DNA from 4 places in the Bradyrhizobium sp. USDA 3311 genome. Region 1 is predicted to be linked to each of the others. Evidence: riboswitches for the same ligand, from Rfam matches in the RefSeq annotation. Region 1 holds a riboswitch; each other region holds the start of a gene.
The links. Region 1 has a riboswitch for cobalamin ahead of ACVWW6_RS27255 (TonB-dependent receptor). Riboswitches for the same ligand answer to the same signal wherever they lie in the genome.
Positions count from the first base shown of each region.

Region 2: it holds a riboswitch for cobalamin, as region 1 does, so the genes downstream of both, ACVWW6_RS35830 (energy-coupling factor ABC transporter permease) here and ACVWW6_RS27255 (TonB-dependent receptor) in region 1, are expected to answer to the same signal.
Region 3: it holds a riboswitch for cobalamin, as region 1 does, so the genes downstream of both, ACVWW6_RS35810 (TonB-dependent receptor) here and ACVWW6_RS27255 (TonB-dependent receptor) in region 1, are expected to answer to the same signal.
Region 4: it holds a riboswitch for cobalamin, as region 1 does, so the genes downstream of both, ACVWW6_RS02310 (ribonucleotide-diphosphate reductase subunit beta) here and ACVWW6_RS27255 (TonB-dependent receptor) in region 1, are expected to answer to the same signal.

Region 1 is NZ_JBSSFI010000001.1:5,700,726-5,705,998, reverse strand. Features, by position in the region: gene ACVWW6_RS27260 (hypothetical protein) at 1-112, opposite strand, end outside; gene ACVWW6_RS27255 (TonB-dependent receptor) at 188-2,419, opposite strand; cobalamin riboswitch at 2,534-2,798, opposite strand; gene ACVWW6_RS27250 (hypothetical protein) at 2,864-3,085, opposite strand; gene ACVWW6_RS27245 (hypothetical protein) at 3,173-3,430, opposite strand; gene ACVWW6_RS27240 (hypothetical protein) at 3,570-3,782, opposite strand; gene ACVWW6_RS27235 (hypothetical protein) at 3,938-4,114, opposite strand; gene ACVWW6_RS27230 (adenylate/guanylate cyclase domain-containing protein) at 4,218-5,273, opposite strand, start outside.
Region 2 is NZ_JBSSFI010000001.1:7,468,229-7,473,501, forward strand. Features, by position in the region: gene cobT (nicotinate-nucleotide--dimethylbenzimidazole phosphoribosyltransferase) at 1-400, opposite strand, end outside; gene cobF (precorrin-6A synthase (deacetylating)) at 411-1,160, opposite strand; gene ACVWW6_RS35830 (energy-coupling factor ABC transporter permease) at 1,207-1,884, opposite strand; cobalamin riboswitch at 1,922-2,136, opposite strand; gene cobA (uroporphyrinogen-III C-methyltransferase) at 2,187-2,918, opposite strand; gene ACVWW6_RS35840 (cobyrinate a,c-diamide synthase) at 2,915-4,225, opposite strand; gene cobM (precorrin-4 C(11)-methyltransferase) at 4,225-5,007, opposite strand; gene ACVWW6_RS35850 (cobalamin biosynthesis protein) at 5,004-5,273, opposite strand, start outside.
Region 3 is NZ_JBSSFI010000001.1:7,462,356-7,467,628, forward strand. Features, by position in the region: gene ACVWW6_RS35800 (amidase) at 1-316, shown strand, start outside; partial or broken gene ACVWW6_RS35805 (PepSY domain-containing protein) at 472-1,893, opposite strand; gene ACVWW6_RS35810 (TonB-dependent receptor) at 1,906-4,254, opposite strand; cobalamin riboswitch at 4,368-4,569, opposite strand; gene ACVWW6_RS35815 (histidine phosphatase family protein) at 4,642-5,214, shown strand; gene cobT (nicotinate-nucleotide--dimethylbenzimidazole phosphoribosyltransferase) at 5,221-5,273, opposite strand, start outside.
Region 4 is NZ_JBSSFI010000001.1:488,630-493,902, reverse strand. Features, by position in the region: gene ACVWW6_RS02325 (DUF1521 domain-containing protein) at 1-628, shown strand, start outside; gene ACVWW6_RS02320 (hypothetical protein) at 1,328-1,531, opposite strand; gene ACVWW6_RS02315 (class I SAM-dependent methyltransferase) at 2,337-3,275, shown strand; cobalamin riboswitch at 3,607-3,779, shown strand; gene ACVWW6_RS02310 (ribonucleotide-diphosphate reductase subunit beta) at 3,876-4,856, shown strand.

The DNA.
Region 1 (5,273 bases):
CGAGCGCGCATGACACCGCCAGCAGCGCAAAGCAGAACATCGATGCAAGGCGCGGCGCGACCGGATGGAGCCGGAAACGGTCGGCGTGAGGCGGCAGGGTGCTGAGAGCCATGAGTAATCTCCTTCTTTTCGAATTCTAGTCCATTCGGGGGCCTATGACAGCCCCCCGTCGCGGTCGGAGCCTTGATCAGAAACTGGCGCCGGCCTTGAGCAGATAGGTGCGGCCGGGCAGCGGATAGGCACTGAAGCGGCCGTCCGTGAAGGTGCTTGCGATCGCATAGTCGTAGTAGAGCGCGTTCAGCACGTTGTTGATGCTCAAAGACCAGAAGTAGCGCTCGTACTGACCGCTGAGCTTGAGGTCGATCGTGCCATTGGCTGGGATCGGCCGCTGTGCTCCCGCCTGGTCATTGTCCATGCGCCGCTCGCTCCAGAAGCGCGCGGTGGCGTCGAGCACGACGTAGTTCTGCCAGATGTTCCAAGTGACGCCTGCGCTCGCGGTGTAGCGCGACACCAGCGGCACGTCGTTGCCGGCCCAGACGCCCTCGCGAAACACGGCCCTTGTATAGGCCATGCCGGAGCGCAGGAGCAGAGAGTCGTTGACGCGATAGGACAGGCTGGTCTCCGAGCCGTAACGGCGGGTCGGATCGAGATTGGTGTTGTAGAACAGGACCGGGTTGAAATGGATCTCATTGGCGAGGTCCATCAGATAGAGGCTGCTCTGCAATTGCAGCCCGCCTCCCTTGATGCGCAGCCCGCCCTCGACATCCTGCGAGGTCTGGGTCTTGAGCCGGAAGGTCTGCGGCAGCGGATTGAAGAAGGGGTCGAATGAAGGGCCCGATGACACTCGCTCGTCGACGTCAGGCGTGCGGAACGCGCGCGCAGCGCGGCCGAACAGCGAGACCATGTCGTTGAGGCGATGCTCGGCACCGAGATGCAGAGCGTACTGGGTCTCGTCGCTCCTGAGCGGGAGCGCGCCGATGTCGGTGTTGAACGGAGCTGCGGCGTCAAAATGATCGCGCGCCGAGAGACTGACGTTCTGCACCCGCGCGCCATAGGAGACGTCCGTCGCCGGCGCCACACCCAATGCGTGCTGAAAATAGCCCGCAACCGTCTGCTGCCTGAGATCGTAATTGTGCCAGGGCGCAAGCCCCCGGCCGGCGCCGCGGTTCTGCTGAAAGCTCGCATCGTAATAATCGAGGCCGGTCAGCAGTTGCGACGGCATCCCCAGCAGCAAGCCCTTCACGCTGAGCCGCGGCGTGATCGACCATGTCGTCAGATCGGCATCGACATAGGTGGACGTGAACAACGCGGGAACCGGCGCCGGGCCGGAGAAGAACGCGCCCTGCTGCTTCTTGTCGCGCACGCCGCCGTCCACGATCAGATCGATGCCGTTGGCCAGGGTCTTCGTGAAGCCGGCTGTCGCGCTGAAGCCCTGCTGGTTGGCGTAGTTGAAGGGTGTGCTGGTGCCCCGTCGGTTGGTCGCGAGCTCGTCGACGCCGATGGACGGATCGACGGTGCGGCCGCCCGGCAATCGCAGCTCCTGATTGTCGCCGGTAACGGTGACGAAAGCAGTCAGGCCTGATGTCGTATAGTTCAGGTTGCCGACGCCATTCTCCTGGAGAAGGCGATTGTTGTCGCGGTAGCCGTCTGTCTTGACGGCATTGCCGTAGAACGAGGTCGACCACGGACCGGAATTGAGCGACGTCGAGACATTGCCAAGCCTGGTGTCGAACGAGCCGAAGCCGGCCTCGATGCGCGCGGCAACGGGCGGCCCGCCGACGCCGTTCTTGGTGACGATGTTGATCACGCCGCCGACCGCATTGTCCCCATAGAGCACCGCGCCGGCATTGCCGCGCGTGATCTCGATACGCTCAATGGAATTGAGCGGGACAGTGGAGAGGTCCACCTGCGCGATGTCGATGTCGTTCAGCCGCCGTCCGTTGATCAGCACCAGCGAATTGGCAGTGGCAGACGCGCCGAAGCCGCGCAGGTCGACGCTGGTCTTCGCGCCGATCTGGCCGCCATAGAGCGTCGTGATCTGGGCACCCGGGACTTGCGTCGCGATGATCTCGGCAAGCGTCTGCGAGGGCGCATGTGCGATATCCGCGGCCGTGATGACGGTCGTGGCGGCTCCGACGATGCCTCCGTTGCTGGCGACCGCCTCGCCGCCGGAGCCGGACGAGCCGGCGCCATTGCCTGCCGGCGCGCCACTCGGGGCTCGCCGCCTCGTCGTGTCGCCGTCGCCGATCGCCCTGGCGCGTGTGCGGTTCTGATCGTCGGGCCTGGTCACTTCGACCGGCGGCAGCTGCTCGGTGGCGGCCTGCTGCGCGAAAGCTGTGGGGAGATCGATCGCATAGAGGAAAACGGCAGCAACGATACCGGCGCGAAGGCGCCTGGCGGCAGAGACAATACGGGACACAGTTGTAACCTCGGCATGACGTCAGTGGCACGTCACAGCGAACGAGGCTTTACGGCGGAGCAATCGATTGCTCCGGTGAAGCTAATGCCTGTACTCCCCGACCGACATCTTCGCGTGTGACCACGGCTGACGGCAGGTCTCCTGGCTCGCGGGTCGTTACCTTACGTCGCCTTCCCAGGACCGAGATTCCCAGTGGCATATGACGAAAGATTCACCGCTTACAGTTGCGGGGGCAGCCGTGGCGTTGGGACAATCCCGGCGTTGGGACAATCCCGGCGTTGGGACAATCCCGGCGTTGGGACAATCCCGGCGTTGGGACAATCTCGCACCACGTTCCCTTTTGATCTCCGTGCGGAGAACCGTCACCGATCAATCTACGAGGCGGCCGTACGGAGAGTCAATCGACCGGTTGAACGATGAGCTGCAAACGCGAGGCAAACACAATCAGTCAGGCTTCCGCACCGCGCGCGTCGTGACCACCGCCCGCTCTCCGGCATCGACAAGCTGGCCGATGCCGGTTCGGCCCGCGAGCGCGCAGCGGACGATGTTCTCGGCGACCGACCTGCGGAACCCATGATCCTCGCCCCTGGGCCGATTGCGGCAAATCCGATCCAGCGCCAGCTTCATGTTGATCCGTGTACGGGTGTCGAAATGCGCGCTGATCATTCGCCCGGCCTCGATACGTGATGTTGGGGCGGAAACGTCCGACGATCGCCCGGGTTCCGACACGGGATCGCGCAATAGAGCGGCCGCCTACGCCCGCCCTCTCTGGCGCTGTGCCTGAGCCCAGGCCACCGTGACGTCGCGCGGCGGGATGTCGATGCGCCGGATCGGCGTCAATTCGCCCGAGGCGGAGATGATCGCGGTCTCCTCGCGGCGACAGCGCGGACACACGAAGCGGACCTCGCTCGGGGACGTCGACCAGCTCGAGCGTTTGACGTTGGCCGCCATCGGCCACGCGTCGCACTGCGAGCACGACACCAGAAACCGGCCGGGATCGAGCATACCCATTCCATGCGACTCCGCGTCCTGCCTGCTCCTACCAATGATTATGTCAGGTGAATCGTTCCGGTGCCCCGACACCGTCAACCCCTCAATGCCCAAGGGGCCGGCGATCCCGGCCCTCAGGCTTCTGCAAACCGCTGGCCGCTCAGTGCGCGCCCTTGAGCGTGCAGGACGTGGTGCAGGTGACCGTGTTGCCATGGTCGCACGCCTTGCAGGCGGCCACGCACTGGTTCATGTCGCGGGGGTTGTAGGAGCTGTAGTTCCGCACCGGGCAGGCTGCGGTCGAGCCGGTGATGTCCTGCTCCTGGTTGCAGGCCGCCGCCATGAGCGCGAGAATGAGGACCGCAAGCAGACGCATGGGATTGCCCCGAAAAAGCACCGGCAAAGCAACATCAGCGAGACACGCTGCATTGCAGCGAGTCCCGGCATTCCCACTGCGAGCCATCGCGAATCGCGACGCTCGCTCCCATCAAAGGATGCGTGCCAAATGTTAAGAACGGATTGCAGCCGCCTTCAGGCCGCAGCGCTGGTCGCGACCGCAGCCCGCGTCTCGCGCGCAAGCTGATAATAGTGCTCGGCGAGCTTGAGATAGAATTCGCGCTTGGTGCTGTCGGTGGCGAGCTTGGCGATCAGCTCGCATTCGGCCGTGAGCGTCTCGAACCGTTCCAGCCTGTCCTCAAGTTCTGTCATCGGCGTGTCCCCATCAAACGCCTCAAGGACGATCAACCTAAGCCTGGGAAATAGGTCACGGCGAACATCGTTATCGAGTAGAAACAATTTTTCCCGCGGCGGCTTACTTCTGCTCCAGCCGCCAGGCACCGTCCCACCTCTCGTCCGGCGGATTGGCCTCGAACTGCGCGATGCGGGCGAGCAGCGCGCGCGAGGGACCGTCGCCGGGGACGGCTTCGAGCGCCGCGTTGAAGGCGGCGCGGGCCTCGTCGAAGCGGCGGGCGCGATAGGCGGCAAGACCTTCGGCATAGTGCGTGCGCAAGCTGTCCTGCGCGGCGGTGAGCACGCCGGCCCTCGCCATCACCTCGAAGATCGCCTGGGGCGCGCTCTGGCCGGCGACCGCGAGACGATCGATCTCGCGCAATTCGAGGCGCTCACCGACCGCATCCGCCGTCGCCTGCGAGATCAGGATGCGGGTGCCGTAGACCTTGTTGACGGCCTCGAGCCGCGAAGCGAGGTTCACGGCATCGCCCATCACGGTGAAGCTCATCATCAGCTCGGAGCCGATGCTGCCGGTGAGGACCTCGCCGGTGGCGATGCCGATGCGCAGGTCGCAGGGCACGGGCATGGCGCGGATGCCGAGCAGATCGGGCAATTGCTTCTGCAGCGCGGGCACCTGGTCGGCCATGTCGATGGCGGCACAGCCGGCAAGGAGTGCCGGCTCATCCTCCTCGATGAAGGGCGGGCCCCAATAGGCCATGATGGCATCGCCGATATATTTGTCGATGACGCCGCGATTGCTCCTGATCGGGGCCGACATCACCGTAAAATAGTGGTTCATCACCTTTACGAGGCCGCGCGGGGTCATGCCCTCACTCATCGAGGTGAAGCCGCTCATGTCGCAGAACATGATGGTCATCACCCGGCGCTGGCCGTCGATGGCGACCTCGGGCCGTTCGATCAGGCCCTGCACCACCTTGGGATCGATGTAGCGGCCAAACGTCTCGCGGATGCGCTCGTTGTGGCGCAACTGCTCGATCATGCGGTTGAAGGCGGCCGCGAGCTCGCCGATCTCGTCCTGGGTCGAGACGGCGATGGTCTTGTCGAACCGGCCCGCCTCGACCTCGCGGGTGCCGGCCAGCAACAGCCGCACCGGCCGCGTGATGCCGCCGGACACCAG
Region 2 (5,273 bases), 1.8 Mb from region 1:
GCGTGCCGCTGCGCGGCTTGTCGGTGACGACTCCCGGCATCGCCTCCTGCGCCAGCGTGCCGGCGTCAACGACTTCCAGGTGCGAACCCACCTCACGCGCCAGCACCGAGATCGCGGCGCCGCCCGAGGCGAAGTTCGCCATCATCGCGATGGTCACGGCTTGCGGATAGGCCGACACGCCTTGCGCAACGATGCCGTGGTCACCCGCGAAGATGATGATCGGCACGCGTGCCGCGCGTGGCTGCTCGGTCGCTTGCAGGCCCGCGAGCTCGATCGCGAGTTGCTCGAGCCGGCCGAGCGCGCCGGTCGGCTTCGTCAGTTGCGCCTGCCGCACGATCGCCGCGTCGCGATGGACCGCGGAGATTTCGGGGCACTTATGGTAGACCCATTCGGGGAGCATGCTGCCTCGCTTACGGCCTGCGCTTGAGGATGTAGCAGTCCATGATCCAGCCGTGCCGCTCGCGCGCCTCCTGCCGCAGCGCGGCGATGCGCGGGCCCACCTCGGCCAGCGCGCCGGACATGATGATCTGATCGGGCATGCCGAGATAGGCACCCCACCAGATCTGGAGCCCGGCCGGATCGAGCGACTGAAACGCCGTGCCACCATCGAGCATCACGACCACGGTGTCTGCGCTTACCGGCCAGCCGCCTTCACGCAAGCGGCGGCCTGTCGTGACCAGAAAGGGCTCGCCGATGTCGTTCAGCGGCAGCGCATGCGCCGCGCACAACGCCTGGATCGACGTGATACCGGGGATGACCTCGATTGTCGGCAAGGGATCGAGCCGGCGCGCAATGCGCAGCGAGGAATCGTAGAGCGAAGGATCGCCCCAGATCAGCAGCGCGACCCTGCCGTTACCTCCGAGATGGCTTGTGATGGTCTGCGACCATTTCGCGGCGACCGCATCGTGCCAATCGTCCACGCCCTTGCGGTAGTCCGCCTCGCCAGCGTCGCGCACGGGAAGATCGAACTCGGCGATACGCGTGTTGTCGCTGGTCAGCACATCCGCGCAGATCGTCCGCCTGAGATCGGCGAGATCGGACTTTGCGCTCCCCTTGCGCGGGATCAGGACGAGATCGGCCGCGTTGATGGCGCGGGTCGCGGCGTGCGTGAGCTGCTCGGGATCGCCGCAACCGATGCCTATCAGGGAGAGCGTGAGCATCATATTCGCGAAGGGCGGCCATGACGGCCGCCCTTTCGCTTGTCTCTTAGGCCGCGTTGTGCAGGCGCGGGGTGACGAGGCCGGGCGCGGTGACGCCGCGTAGCGACTTCGCCAGCGCCAGCACGGCGAGATCGGCCAGCGGCTCGATCACGATGACGAGCGCATAGGAGGCCGCGAAGGTCGCGATGTTGACGAGGTTGGTCATAGCAAAACCGGAGCCATAGAGCGCCCAGAACGCCACCCAGCCGATGACGCCGGCCTGATAGGTCGTCGAAAGCGCCAGCGCCTGGCGATACCTGAGATCGACATAGGCGGTGTTGCGGGCAATGATCCGCGTGGCGATCGCCTGGATCGCGAACAGCGGCACCAGCAGCGTGGTGACGTTCATGCCGTATTGCGGCAGGTCGGCCGGCTCGAAGAAGACGCCCTGGAACAGCAGGCCGAGCGCGAGGCCGAAGGCCGCGGGCGCAGCACCGAACAGCAGGAACAAGGTCGAGCCGAGGATGAAGTGCACCTCGGACACGCCGACCGGGAAGTGCGGCAGGATCTCGAAGAAGGTGAAGACGAGGCCGGTGGTGGCGAGGGTCCGCGCCGCGAACGACGTGATGCCCTGTTCGCGCACGGTCTCGACCGCGAGCTTGAGCGCAACGCCGCCTGCGGCGATGCCGGTTGCGTAACTCAACACGAGCTTGGCGCCCGTCACGATCCCGGGTTCGATATGCATGGCTCAGTCCTTTCCTGCCGTCACACCCGACGGCCTTGGCCTCAAAACATGCACGGCCGGTCTCCTGGCTCGCGGTTCACTGGGGTTCTCCGGCCTTCCCGGACCTAGCGATCCAGTGGCGGTTCGGAGCCCCTCACCGCTTACAGTCGCGGGGGCGGCTGAGGTTTTGGGCGCCGCAATTGGGTCCGCCCATCCCCATTCCCGATTATGCTCCGGCGCTTTGCGCCACCTCGAGCACCATGCTTGTCCTGTGTGCCCCTTTCGCGCAGCCTGCGTCAAGGGCCGAACGGCGGCGGTGGCCGTCATGACGGGTATTCTCCCGCCAGTGCGCCGAACAGGATCACGGCGGCCGTCGAGGCAGCCCCGCCCCGCGCAAGCTGCTCGGCAAGCTCGGCAATCGTGGTGCGGACCAGCCGCTCGTCGGGGCGGCCGAGGGATTCGGCGAACAGCGCCGGGGTGGTCGGCGCGAGGCCGTGCGCGATCAATTTTGCGGCAAGCGCCGGAAAGGTGCGGCGGCCCATATAGACCACGGTGGTCGCCTCCGGATCGGCCAGCGCCGCCCAGTTCAGGTTTTGCGGCAGCTCGCCGGTGACGTCGGCTCCGGTCACGAACTGCACCCGGCGCGAGGTGTGGCGCCGCGTCAGGGGCATGCCGGCTTGCGCAGCGGCCACGCAGGCCGAGGTGACGCCGGGAACGATCTCGTAGCCGATGCCGGCCGCGCGCAGCGTTTCGAGCTCCTCCTCGAGCCGTCCGAAGATGCCGGCGTCGCCCGACTTCAACCGCACCACGCGCGCGCCAGTCGCGGCATAATCGACCAGCAGGCGGTTGACGTGATGCTGCTTGGTCGAGGGCCGCCCGGCCCGTTTCCCGACCGCAACGAGATTGGCGCCGGGACGGGCGAGATCGAGAATCGCGCCGGACGCGAGGTCGTCATAAAGCACGACATCGGCCTCGCGCAGCCGCGCGGCACCCTTGAGCGTGAGAAGCTCGGGGTCGCCGGGACCGGCGGAGATGAAGGAGACAAAACCGCTCACCGGTCCTCCGCGATCAGATGGAAGAACGTGCCGGTGGCATTGCCTCGGCGCGAACCGGTCTCGGCGATGACCGCACCGGTCGCGTCGTGCACGACCGCGAGCGGCGTGTCGGGCTGGGCGGCAATCGTCGAATAGTGGAATTCGTGGCCGCGCAGGCGCGCGCCGGGGCGATGTCCCGGCATCGGTGCGGCGAGTTCGGCGAGACGATAGCCCAGATGCATGCGGCGTTTGGCAAAGCTCGTCTCCAGGCCGAGCAGGCCCGCCATCTCATGGCGGACACCGTCGGCGTCGGTCAAAGCGGTTCCGAGCACCATATAGCCTCCGCATTCACCATGCACCGGTCGTGTCTCGGCGAAGGCGCGCAAGCCGCTGCGAAAGCGCGCGTTGGCCGCGATCTTCCCGGCATGAAGCTCGGGATAGCCGCCGGGCAGCCAGCAGACATCGGCGCTTGCGTCGGGCGCCTCATCGGCAAGCGGCGAGAAGGTCGAGATGTCGGCTCCCGCCGCGCGCCAGGCTTCCAGCATATGCGGATAGACGAAGGAGAATGCCGCATCGCGGGCAAGCGCAATGCGCTGCCCGGGCGGCGTCACGTTCAACCCATTCGCAGCCGGTTGCGGCGCCCAGGCGGCCGCCGATTGCAGCACCGCATCGAGATCGACATGCTCGGCGACGAAACGCGCGGCCTCGTCGATCAGTTTTCCGATCTCCGCCTGCTCCTCGGCCTGCACCAGGCCGAGATGCCGCTTCGGCAGGCTGATCTCGGCATGGCGCGGCAGCGCGCCGAACACGGCAATGCCGGCGTTGTTAAGCGCGCGCCGCACGAGGTCTTCATGGCGCGGGCTGGCGACGCGATTGAGCACGACGCCGGCAAGGCGCACGCCCGGGCGGTAGTCGCGAAGGCCCGCAGCGATCGCCGCCGCCGTCTGCGCCTGTCCCGAGGGATCTATCACCAGCAGCACCGGCCAACCCAGCATCTCCGCAATGTCGGCGGTGGCGCCTGTGCCGGAGACGCCACGCGCGGCGACGCCGTCGAACAGACCCATCGAGCCCTCGGCAAGCACGACATCGGCGTCGGCGCCGCGGCCGACGAGATGCGCGATTCCCCCGCGATCCATCGCCCAGCTATCGACGTTGACGGAGGCGCGGCCCGTCGCAGCGGCATGGAAGGCGGGGTCGATATAGTCGGGCCCGCTCTTGAAACACTGCACGCTCAGTCCGCGATTGCGCCAGGCGCGCGCGAGCGCCAGCGTCAGCGTCGTCTTGCCGACACCGGAGGCAGGCGCGGAGATGACGAGCCCTGCCGGCATCAGGAGGCCTCCGGAAAGCGCGGCTCGGCGCCGACCGGCCGATAGCGGCGGTCGTAGTCGGCGGCATAGAGGCGGCTCTCGTCGAAATCCGCGGCGCCAAGCGTCTTGCCGACGAGAATGAGCGCGGTGCGTTCCATCTCGGTGCCGACGGCGGCATCAAGCGTCGCAAGCGTGGCGCGGACGATGCGCTGGTCCGGCCAGCTCGCGCGCCAGACGATGGCGACCGGGCAATCCGCGCCGTAGTGAGGCAGCAGCTCCGCAATCACCTGGTCGAGCAGATGGATCGACAGATGGATGGCGAGTGTCGCACCGGTCGCAGCGAAGGCGGCGAGCCTCTCCCTTTCGGGCATCGCACTGGCGCGGCCCGGCGTGCGCGTCAGCACCACGGTCTGAGCGAGCCCCGGCAAAGTCAGCTCCACCTCGAGTGCCGCGGCGGCGGCCGAGAAAGACGGAACGCCGGGCGTCACGGTGAAGGGAATGCCGAGTGCGCGCAGGCGGCGGAGCTGCTCGCCCATCGCCGACCAGATCGAGAGATCTCCGGAATGCAGGCGCGCGACGTCCTTGCCGTCCGCATGCGCGGCGGCGATCTCGGCGATGATCTCGTCAAGCGACAACGGCGCGGTGTTGACGATCCGCGCGCCCGGCGGACAATGCGCCAGCACGCCCTCAGGCACCAGCGAGCCGGCATAGAGGCAGACCGGACAGGCGGCGATCAGGTTGCGTCCGCGCAACGTCAGCAGATCGGGAGCGCCCGGCCCGGCGCCGATGAAATGCACCGTCATGCGCCGTCTCCTTCCGCGATCGCGGCCGTCGCGGTGCGATCCTGCGAGACCACCCGCGCCGCAATCAATCGGGCGCGAGGGCCGGCCGCGGCGAGCGCCGCGGCCTCGGCGACCGATCCGGTCCCGAACTTTTCCGCGATGAGCCTGGACTGCGTCGGCGTGTCGATGCCGGCCAGCACCTCGGGCGATACCGCCTTGATCGGCACACCGCATTCGCGCGCGAGCTGCTGCAGCGCTTCTGCATCGGCCTTGTCGCTGACGGTCGC
Region 3 (5,273 bases), 1.8 Mb from region 1:
CGCGAGCGCCGCGATCGCCAATGCATTCGCGGCCTTCTTCGCCGAGGTCGATCTGCTGCTGACGCCGACAGTCCCCTGTGTCGCCTGGCCGTTCACCCAGCTCGGACCCGACATGATCGGCGGCCGCGCGGCGAGCCCGCGCGCGCATGCGGTGTTCACGCCGTTCGTCAATCACGCCCGCCTGCCGGCGATCTCGCTTCCCTGCGGCACCGACGCCCGCGGGCTTCCATTCGGTCTCCAGATCATCGCCCGGCGCGGCCAGGACCGCACGCTGCTGCGCGCCGCCCGGCAGATCGAGGCGCAGTTGCGGGCGTAGCTTTGCGAGATCGCGACGATTTCGGAATAGTCGCAATATACCCCTGTTTTGCCCGACGGGTCAAATCGCGCCGATGCCTGCGTAAGCCGTTGATTCCACTATCACCGGCTACTGTGCATGGGGTTGTTTTCGCACTTTTTGTTTGATCGGGCGTCCTAGCTGGCGAAAGACAGACGCAACCGCCGCCAGCCGATGACGATGCCGGTGATGGAGAACACCAGTCCGAGCGCGCAAAGGCCCACGATCAGGACATCGCGCAAACGCGGATGCGCCAGCAGGACTGGAAAGTCGAGCGTGTGGAGCGCGCTGTAGAACCAGCGATAGGCTCGCCGCGACGCATCCAGCCTTTGCAGCACGCGGCCATCGGCGCTGTCGATGTCGAACCAGAGGCCGCCGCAGCGGGAACGATAGACGGGTGCACCGGGGACGACGGACCGCGCGGGATAATCGTCGCTATCCGCGAGGATGGACGGCGCATTGCAGGCCGTCGCAAGCCTCGTCACCATGCTCCCGATCACCCGCGCACTGACGACCGGCGCCTCCTCGCTGTCGGGCCCAACCACAACCTGTTTCTCGAGACCAATCCGCTCGCGTCGATAGAGGCTGCCGTCAACGGCAAACCATTCGACCTCTCGGGCCGAGGGCGATATTCGCTTCCGTTCCGCCGATGGGGCGGTCGTCCAGTCCGGCGGTGCATCGATCACGCCGGCTTCGGCCGGGGTCAGCTGCCCTCGCGAGAACAGCCGGCCGTGATCCATGGAGAGCCATCCACTGAAGATCCACGTCAGCACGAAGACGGTCGCCACGAGGCCGATGATATGATGAAGGGCGTGCCAGCCGCGATAAGGCGAGGAGATCCGGTATCCTCGCATCCTGGAACGCACGATTCCGAGCACTGCACCCAGCATGGCTGCAATCAGCGCCAACAGCGACAGCGTCCAGACCACGCCGTCCCACAGCGCCCAGTTGCTTCTCAGGACCGTCGGATAAATCCAGTGCAGGACGCTGCCGACGAGGTTCCAGCCGCGCTCGCTTCGCGTCGTATCCAGCACAACCTCGCCGGTGCGCGACGAGACGTAGAGCTCCGTTCCGGCCGCGTCGCCGAGCGTTGCGCGAAACAAGGGCCGGTGACGATCAAAGCCGTTCGGCACGCTCCACTGGTCGTAGTCCGCCTGCGCAACGACAGCCGCATGCGCGGCATCGAGCCCGCGTTGGCGCGCATGCACCTGCGCGATGGCGAGCGCGGCCTCGGGCGACCGCACCGATGCATCCTGCCCGTCTGTCGCGCGAACCGCGCGAAGGTGCGAGGACCCCGACACGACGTAGACCGGCCCGTCGCTCCGCTGAATCAGGCGCAGGCGCGTGGCATCGGCGATGCCGCTCGCAGCCACGGCATCGGCAACGCCGATCCTCACCTCCGTACGATCCACCGGCGCGAGACCGGCAATCCGCTCCGCTTCCGTCAGCGATGGAAACGGAACGAAGTGCATCACGATTCCCGTCGCGAACTACATCGCGAACAGCAGGCAGAACGCGATCCCGAGCCAGCGATGCAGCAGGACGATCGCGCCCATCATGTGGTCAGCGCCCTACCATTTGAATGCGGCCGAGAGTTCATAGGTTCGCGGCGCGCCCAGCAGGATCTGGTCGGGATAGAACGGATCGCCCCAGATCGCGTAGCGCTTGTCCGCGATGTTGCGCACCCGGAAGGTCAGGCGGGCCTGGTCGACCGCATTGAAGACCGCCTTGGGGATGTCGACGAAGGCATAGACGTCGGCGACGGTATACGCCTTCATCGTCACCGTGTTGGCATCGGTATTGTAGCGGTCGCCGACATGACGGCCGGTGATGCCGACTTCGACCGGCCACGGCGTGAAGAAGCGGTACGAGGCGCCAGCATTGGCAACGATGCGCGGCACGTTCGGCGGCGTGTTGCCCGAGAACGATCCGCCGACGAAATTGTAGTCGGCATAGCGGGCATCGACATAAGCGATGTTGCCCCACAGCCGAAGGGGCTCGATCGGCCGCACCGAGGCGGCGAGCTCGACGCCCTTCGACTCCTGCCGTCCCGCAATATTGAGCGCCTGCCCGCCGGCCGCCGCATAGACGTTCTTGCGCAGGATGTCGTAGGCCGAGAACGACCACTCCGCCCGGTTGTCCCAGAACAGGTGCTTGACGCCGGTCTCGTAGGTCCGCGCGGTCGTGAGGTCCAGCGGCTGGGTCGGCAGCAGCAGGAAGATGTTGTTGGCGGAGATATCAGCGCCGGTCGCGTACTGGCTGAAGAAGGTGAGGCCCGGAACGGCCTCCCAGGTGTAGCCGATGCGGCCGGTGACGGGCGCCCAGTCCTTCGTGAACGGAAAGCCCGCGTTCACCAGACCGTTCTCGTCGGTCGAGTTGCGGTCGAGCCCGATATGCTCGACGCGCAGCCCGCCGATCAGCGCGAAGGTCCGCGTCAGCTTCAGCCGGTCCTCGAACGACAGCGCCTCGTTGTCGATGCGCGCGGTCTGCTGCTTGGTCGCGAGCAGTCCGTAATAGCCACGATCGAAATCGACCAGCGGAACATAGTCGTTCGGGAATTTCGCCGCGCCTGGCCTGACGAAGTCGAGATAGCTCGACGACAGCGTCGTGACCAGCCGGTTGTCGAAGCCTGCGATGTTCGTGTCCCAGATCAGGTCGGTGATATTGCCGACAAGGCGCTGGCTGTGCGCGACATAGAAGCGCTCGCGATACACTTGGTTTTTCGTGGAATCGAACGCCTCGATCTCGTTGTTGAACCACGACCGCTCCGCGCCGTAACCATAGGCCTGACTCTTCAGCGTCAGGTCCGGCGCCAGTTTCAGCTCGAAGCCGCCGCGCAACCAGACCTCTTGCGCTACGTTTCGGTTGTCGAGAACGTTGTAGTTGGTGTTGAAGGTGCGGTCGTCGATCGTGACGGCCCCGAGGTCGGTCCTGTTGAAGTAGGTGCCGGAAACAATCCCCGTCGTCGCATGCGAGCCGCTGAAAGCGATCGGCACCAGCGGCGCGCCCCAATAGGCCTTCCCGCGATCCTCGCGGTACTCGATCGCACCCCAGACCTTGAGGCTGTCGGAGATGCGGTAGTTGAGCTGGCCGGACACGTCGAGCGTCTTGGTGTTGGTGTCGTCGACAAAGCCGTTGAGCGAGGAGCGGCTGATGTCGAAGCGGTAGTCGAGGCCCTGAACGTTGGTGCTGCCGCCCGAGCCGTAATGCGCGCGGAACGAGTTCAGGGAGTCGTACGAGAAGTCCGCCTCGTTGCGGATCGCTCCGGTGTGCGGCTGCTTGGTGACGAGGTTGATCGAGCCGCCGGCGGCGCCCTCGCCCGAGATCAGCGAGGCCGGGCCCTTCAGGAATTCGACGGCCTCCAGATTGGCGGTGTCCATGATCCGCGAGGTCATGTTCTGCGGGCCGATCTTGATGCCGTTGTAGAGCGTGTTGATCTGGCTGTTGGTGAAGCCGCGCATCGAGAAGCCCGCCGGCTCCCCCGGCGCGTCGCCGGAGGTGACGCCGACTGCGCCCTGCGCCACCTCGGACACGGTGCGATAGCCCTGCTCGCGCATGGTCTCGGCCGAGATCACCTCGACGGTCGCGGGCGTCTCGCGCACGGTGAGGCCGAGACGCGAGGCGCTCTCGGCCACCGCATTGCTGTTGAGCGGCGTTGGCGCCGCTTCGCCTGGCACGGCGGGCTTGGGCGCCGCCGATGCGGCCGCTGGCCTGCGCGGCGTCGCGCGGCGCGCACTCTGCGCGTCCCGGGCAGCCGGCTTGGCCGGCTTGCGGGACTGGGCGGGCGACACCTCGACAGGCGGCAGCGGTTCGCGGACCTGCTGCGCCTGCGCGGCGGGCAGATCGGCGACTGTAAACGACGTGAGAGCAGCAGAGGCGAGCGGGAAACGGCGCGACCGTACAATACGGATAGAAGACACAGCGGGACCTCGGTATGACGTCAGTGGCACGTCACAGCGAACGAGGTCTCACCTTTGGCCTTTCAGCCGTCCGATGAAGCCGAATGTCTGTACTCCCCGACCGACATCTTCGCGTGTGACCACGGCTGACGGCAGGTCTCCTGGCTCGCGGGTCGTCACCACTTCGTCGCCTTCCCGGGACCGAGGACCCAGTGGCTTCTGACGAAGGATTATCCGCTTACAGTTGCGGGGGCAGCCGCGGCATTGGGGAAACATCCCCGCACCGCATTCCCTTTTCATCCCCTCTCGGGGGAAACCGTCGCGAGCATCTAGGATTACGATCGAGACAGAGTCAATGTGGCAGTTGCGGCGTTATTGCCACAGCGACCAACTTCCTTGGAGATAGGCATGGAAGGCGAGACCTTCCTCTGGCTGATACGCCATGCACCCGTCGACGGCGTCGCGGGGACGATTCACGCGCAGGACGCGCCTGCCGATCTCGGCGATCGCGCGCAACTGGAAGCGTTGCGCCAGCGCCTGCCGTGGGACTCTGCGAGCTATGCCAGCCCGTCGCGGCGCACGGTCGAGACGGCGCGCGCATTGGGGCTCGAACCGGAGCTGATGGGCAACTTCAGCGAACAGGATTTCGGCGACTGGACCGGCCGGCGGCATGACGAACTCGCCGCAATGGGCGGCGAAGTCTACGCGCAATTCTGGAGCGACCCTGCGCACCTGAGACCACCGGGCGGCGAAAGCTTCGAAGATCAGGTCGCGCGCGTCCGCCTGGGCCTGTCACGGATCGGCGCCGGGCCAGCAACGCTCGTCGTGCATTCCGGCACGATCCGCGCCGCACTGTGCATCGCGCTGGATCTTGCGCCGCAAGCTGCCCTGCGCTTCGTGATCGATCCGCTGTCGCTCACCAGGATCGACCGGCTCGCGACCGGCTGGCGCGTCGTGTCGGTCAATCAGCGCGTGGTGTGAGCCGGATCAGGCCGGGCGATCCGGCACATTGGCCTGCGCGAAGGTCGCCATGCCGTTGT
Region 4 (5,273 bases), 5.2 Mb from region 1:
GCCTCCGCCGCCGCCCCTCGCGATGGTGCCGGTTGCGGTCGCTCCGACTCCTGGGCAGTCGCCTCAGCCGGCGCCAGTTTGGTCGCATGAGGTGAAGGACGGCAAGGCGACGATTAACCTTGGTGATAAGTATACGATCACGGCCGATGAGAAAGACGGCACCTGGACCGTTCGCAACAATCAGACCGGCCATGTCACGAAGATCCACGGCGATCCTCACGTCGATGCGAATGGCGACGGCAAGGATGACTTCGACTTCAAGAAAGGCATGAGCTTCGAGCTCGATGACGGCACGAAGATTACCGTAGACACGGTCGATTTTGGTAAAGGCAAAACCATTTCCTCAAAGCTGACCATCACCAACGGCGACAATGCGATGGTTGTCGAGGGACTCGGTGATGATAAGGATGGAAAGAACAATCTGAAGGTGACCCAATCCAATGCCGGCCGAACCCTTGATCAGCTGACATCTGATGGAGCTCAGACAATCCACGAGCAAAATCAGGGATGGGTTGACAACTCCGGACGCAGGGTGACGCAGTCGGTCATCGACCACAATGAGAACCCGGACGCGCCGCCGGATTTCAAGACCATGATGCGGGAAATGATGTTGCGGCGGGTTGCGTGAGGCCGAGTCCATCAATTGGACAAATTGTGAAGCGGGCGGCGCTAGCGCCCGCTTCTCATGTTCGGCAAGCGACGATGAGAATAGCAGGTGCTGCCGCCTATGAATCCAGAATCGCTGCTCGCGTCCGACGATCGCGCAGTCAAAGCTTTGGCCCCAACCGGGCCAACAGCAGCCCGTGACGGCAGGACAAAGTACTGGCAACATCTTCCAATGCTGTGGCGAAGGCGCACGAGTTGCATACGCAGGAGAGCCCTCACGCTCTGAGCGCCAACGATGCTGGCCCTCAGGAAAAGTCCTTGAGATCTCTCTAGCAGACAGGTTCGCGGTCAGCCGCGGATCTGAACAAGGACAGCCTGGCGAGCGCAATCGATCCTCGAATGCGGGAAATGTTGCACGGCTTGCGTGCTATCGTTCATTACCCCGAGCTGAGAGCGCTCGTATCGTCATCCTTGGGCGGGATAGCAAGGAGCTTGCCGGTGGAGCTTCGGCCTTGCTGTGCAGGTCTGCCGCTGCGGAAGACCAAAAGTCGCAGCAGCGTTTGCCGAGAGAGCCGGGTGCACACCGATTTGTGGACCCGCTCGGCAAGCCATTTGGAGCATCGCTGAAGGCGCGTCTGGCTTGCTGCAGGTACCAAGTCCCACTTGCTTCGTCCAATCGGGCTCGTTTTAAACAGCGGGCCCGATGTATCCCCATCCCGCCTCACCCCTCATCCAGCTCGCTCATGGCATCATCCATATCCGACTGGGAGTCGCTTATGACTTGCGTGGCGATGGAAACGAGCGCCTTCTCGAAAGCTTGCTGCAACAATGCCGCAGGCGAGCGGTTGCCGCCGTTCGCCGCGGTGTCGGGGTCTGCGCCAGCCTCTGGCCTTGTCGCTGCGATATCGGCGGCGCCTGCGTCCATGTCGTAACACTCACATAGCGGCGTCGCCGCGAGATGACCTGCTCTCTGATAGCAGGGGCAGCTTGCGAGAAGCTGACGAAGATCGCGTCTCTGATAAATTCTGCGATCACTGATGTTGAGTTGATTTGCCTCGTGGAATGTCGATGTGCAAAGGACTGTGCTGGACGACACGAAAGGTGGATCGGCTGGGCATCTGTCAGCGAAAAGACCGTCCGGGGGCAAGCCCTTGGTGAGCGAATATTAAATTCCGGCTCGGCGAAATTCTGTTGCATCATAAAAGTCGCCACGTTCAACCGCCGCGATGCGGTCCAGCAGGCAATCGAAGGACAGATCTCCCAAGCCAACTGTCCATGGCAAGATGCAGCAGATGTGACGAAATCGACCTCGCGCTTGCCGTTCTTGTTCGCGGTTCTGAATGTCAAGCACCTAGATTGCGAAGACGCGGCGCGGCTGATCTTGATTCTTTCTAACCCTGCAGAACGATTTTTCCGGCGCGTGCGCAAGCGTATCACGTTGATGGGGCTACGAAAGCCTGCGCGCTTAGCCCGTAATTATCGCAGTCGCTGCCGTTCGAAGTTCAATAGGTCTTCGAGCTCCCACAAAAGTGCCGCGACTCTGAGGATCGCTTTTGGCGCCAATTTGTCTTCTCGTACGCTGCAATAAGGAGGCCCGCCCTCTGTCTCACGATGCGAGCCAAAAAAAGACGCGATGGGGTTGCACCTCGCCAAACTTCTGGGATAGGTCATCAAGTACTTGGAAGTAGCAGCCGGCGACCGGGTTGCAAAATGAGATGGGAGACATTTGGGTGCGAACAGAGTTTTCGTGTATCAATCGGTCTAAAGCGATCTTTGATGACATTTATGCTTTGGATGATCCAAGGGCATACTTCTCTGTCCTGGGCGACTTGGATTATATGATCCCGGACGTGGCTGAGCCGGTCGTGCGACAAATTCTGGCAGCGAAAGCTTCCGCAACCGGTCTTAAGCCTGTCGTTCTTGATATTGGATGTTCATACGGCATCAACGCAGCAGTGCATCGCTTTCCACTGACCTTCGGGGGCCTGCGTCACCGCTACGCTCGGCGCGAAATGAGGGCGATCAGTTCTGAGACACTGGTGCGCCTCGATCGCAATTTTTATGCGGCTTGGCCCGATGTCGGGTTGGCGCGGTTTATCGGCTTGGACGTGTCGGCGCCGGCGATTAGCTATGCAACAAACGTTGGCCTCCTGGACCAGGGCATTGTCGCTGACCTTGAAAAAGACGCGCTATCGACAGACAGCGCGCAAATTCTCCGCTCTGCGGATGTTATCATGTCGACGGGTTGCATCGGCTATATTACCGAGAAGACGTTCAGAAAAATTCTCGATGCGACCGAGAGATGTCCATGGATCATCTCCTTCGTGCTACGAATGTTTCCATTTGAGTCTTTGGCCTCGACCTTCGCGAACCGTGGCCTTGTGACGGAACGTCTTTACGGCGCGACATTTATCCAGCGCCGCTTTCGCGATGCTGAAGAGTTTGAAGGTTGTTTGGCCAGCTTGGCGGCTCTTGGCGTTGATGCGACCGGCCTTGAATCAGAAGGGCTGTTTCACGCCGATCTGATCTTGTCTCGCCCTGAGGCCGATGCGCGCGCCACTCCTCTGGAAAACATTGTCACGGTCGCCAGCGGCAGGGGGCGGCCGATCGGCCCCCGTTACGTTCATGTTGAAGGCACCGAGGGCTTGCAGGTCGCGCTAGAGCCATGACAGGTCAGAAGCCGCTACGCTGCGCGCCAGCCCCGTTCTGGGCTGGATCAGGAGGTCGAGAACGAAGCCATTCTGGCCAACAGAGCGCCGCAGCCGATGATATTTCGGAGGGATGGACCTCTGGCTCGACCATGCGCAAGCCGAAGTAAAAACCAGGAATATAGCCCACGCGGGACCGATCACTTTCGAGCGGGAGGCTATAGCGCGAGCGATAAACGTGCTGGTGTTCTAGTTCTCGGCCGCTCCATTCGTTAGCTTGACGGTGTCCTTTTGCCCTCGGGAGCTTGATCTCCCGCAACGGAAGGCTTGACGAATCTCGTCGGGTGCCGCCTAGATGTGGATCTGTCTCGGTCTTCTGTCCTTTATTTTGTGGGACCGAAGCTAAGAGGGAACCCGGTGCGCCGAACGGCTGCTCCGGGGCTGCCCCCGCAACTGTGAGCGGCGATCGGTTCATGTCAGTGATCGATCTCTCGTCAGTCGATCCACGCTCGCTGATCGGAAAGGGACGGGTCGGCCTCCTCGACTCGACCGGCACCTATGACGTCGATCGCTTACGACTTCTGGAAGCGGCAGCAGCAGACCCATCGGATGGGCGAGGAGGTGCCGCTCGGCGCCGATCTCAAGGACTGGGCGTCGGACCGCGTCACCGCCAACGAGCGCGCGCTGCTCGCCCAGATATTCCGTTTCTTCAATCAGTCGGACATCGAGGTCGGCGACAACTATCTCAAGCGCTACATCCCGATCTTCCAACCGCTCACCGTGCAGATGATGATGGCGACGTTCACCAACATGGAGACCGTCCACATTGACGCTTATGCGCTGCTGCTCAAGACACTCGGCATGCCCAAGACCGAGTTCGAGGCATTCCGCGACTATGCGCAGATGCGCGCCAAAGCGGACTACATGCACGAGTTCGGCGTCCATACCGTGGCTGACGTCGCTCGCACCCTTGCGATGTTCGGCGCCTTCACAGAAGGCATGGCGTTGTTCGCGAGCTTTGCCATGCTGCTCAATTTTCCGCGCCACAACAAGATGAATGGCATGGGACAGATCGTAAGCTGGTCTGTGCGCGACGAGAGTCTCCACTGCGAAGGGATCATCAAGCTATTTCACGAATGGCACCGCGAAACCGGCGTGGTGACGCGCTCCGTCCGTAACGACATCATCGACGTCGCCAAGACCATGGTGAAGCTGGAGGAAAACTTCGTTGATCTCGCCTTCGGCCTCGGCAAAATCGAGGGCATGCGGGCTGAGCAGATCCACGCTTATGTCCGCTATGTCGCGGATTGGCGACTGACCCAGCTCGGAATTACCCCGGTCTTCGGCTTCTTCGAGGCCAGAGAGAGCGGGTTTACCCAGCTCCGGCCGCATCCGTTGCCATGGCTGGTCGAGATCCTGAATGGGGTCGAGCACGCCAATTTCTTCGAACAGCGCGCTACGGAGTACTCCAAGGGGCGAGCCGCGGCAGCTGGGATGGCGAAGAGGGGGTGGGCGGCTTTCGGCCGTATGCAGGACGACCGCAACAGCGTTTTGTTGGAGCGCGATCCTGATAATGCTCGTACTTTCGCAGAAGTCCGCTGATGCTTGCGGAGCAAAGCTCGACCAGTGACATTAATCCAGCCTACCGAAGATGTGATAGTTGACCCATGAGGGCGAGCCGTTGCAGTCACGCCAATATTATCAATCGCTCGCGTCCTTGCATTGTGGGTGCTCACGTCTGCCAACAGGGCAGGACAAGCGGCAGGCGGGGCAAGCAGTTCGAATGTTGGACCTGCGCGGTCAGAACGCGCCTATCCTATTTCAGAACGCACTCTCACCTTTGTCGTCGAGGACATGACCGTCCCGCGATCTTCTAGAATCCCCGCGGGATGTCGCTGGACGCGCTATACCGACTTTGTCCTCTTTAGCGCCAGCGCGTTTGTTTCTAGCGCGTCCATATGAACAATGATCTCATCCATATCGAACTTTGGCTTAATCGGGTCGGTCGGCCTTTGATTG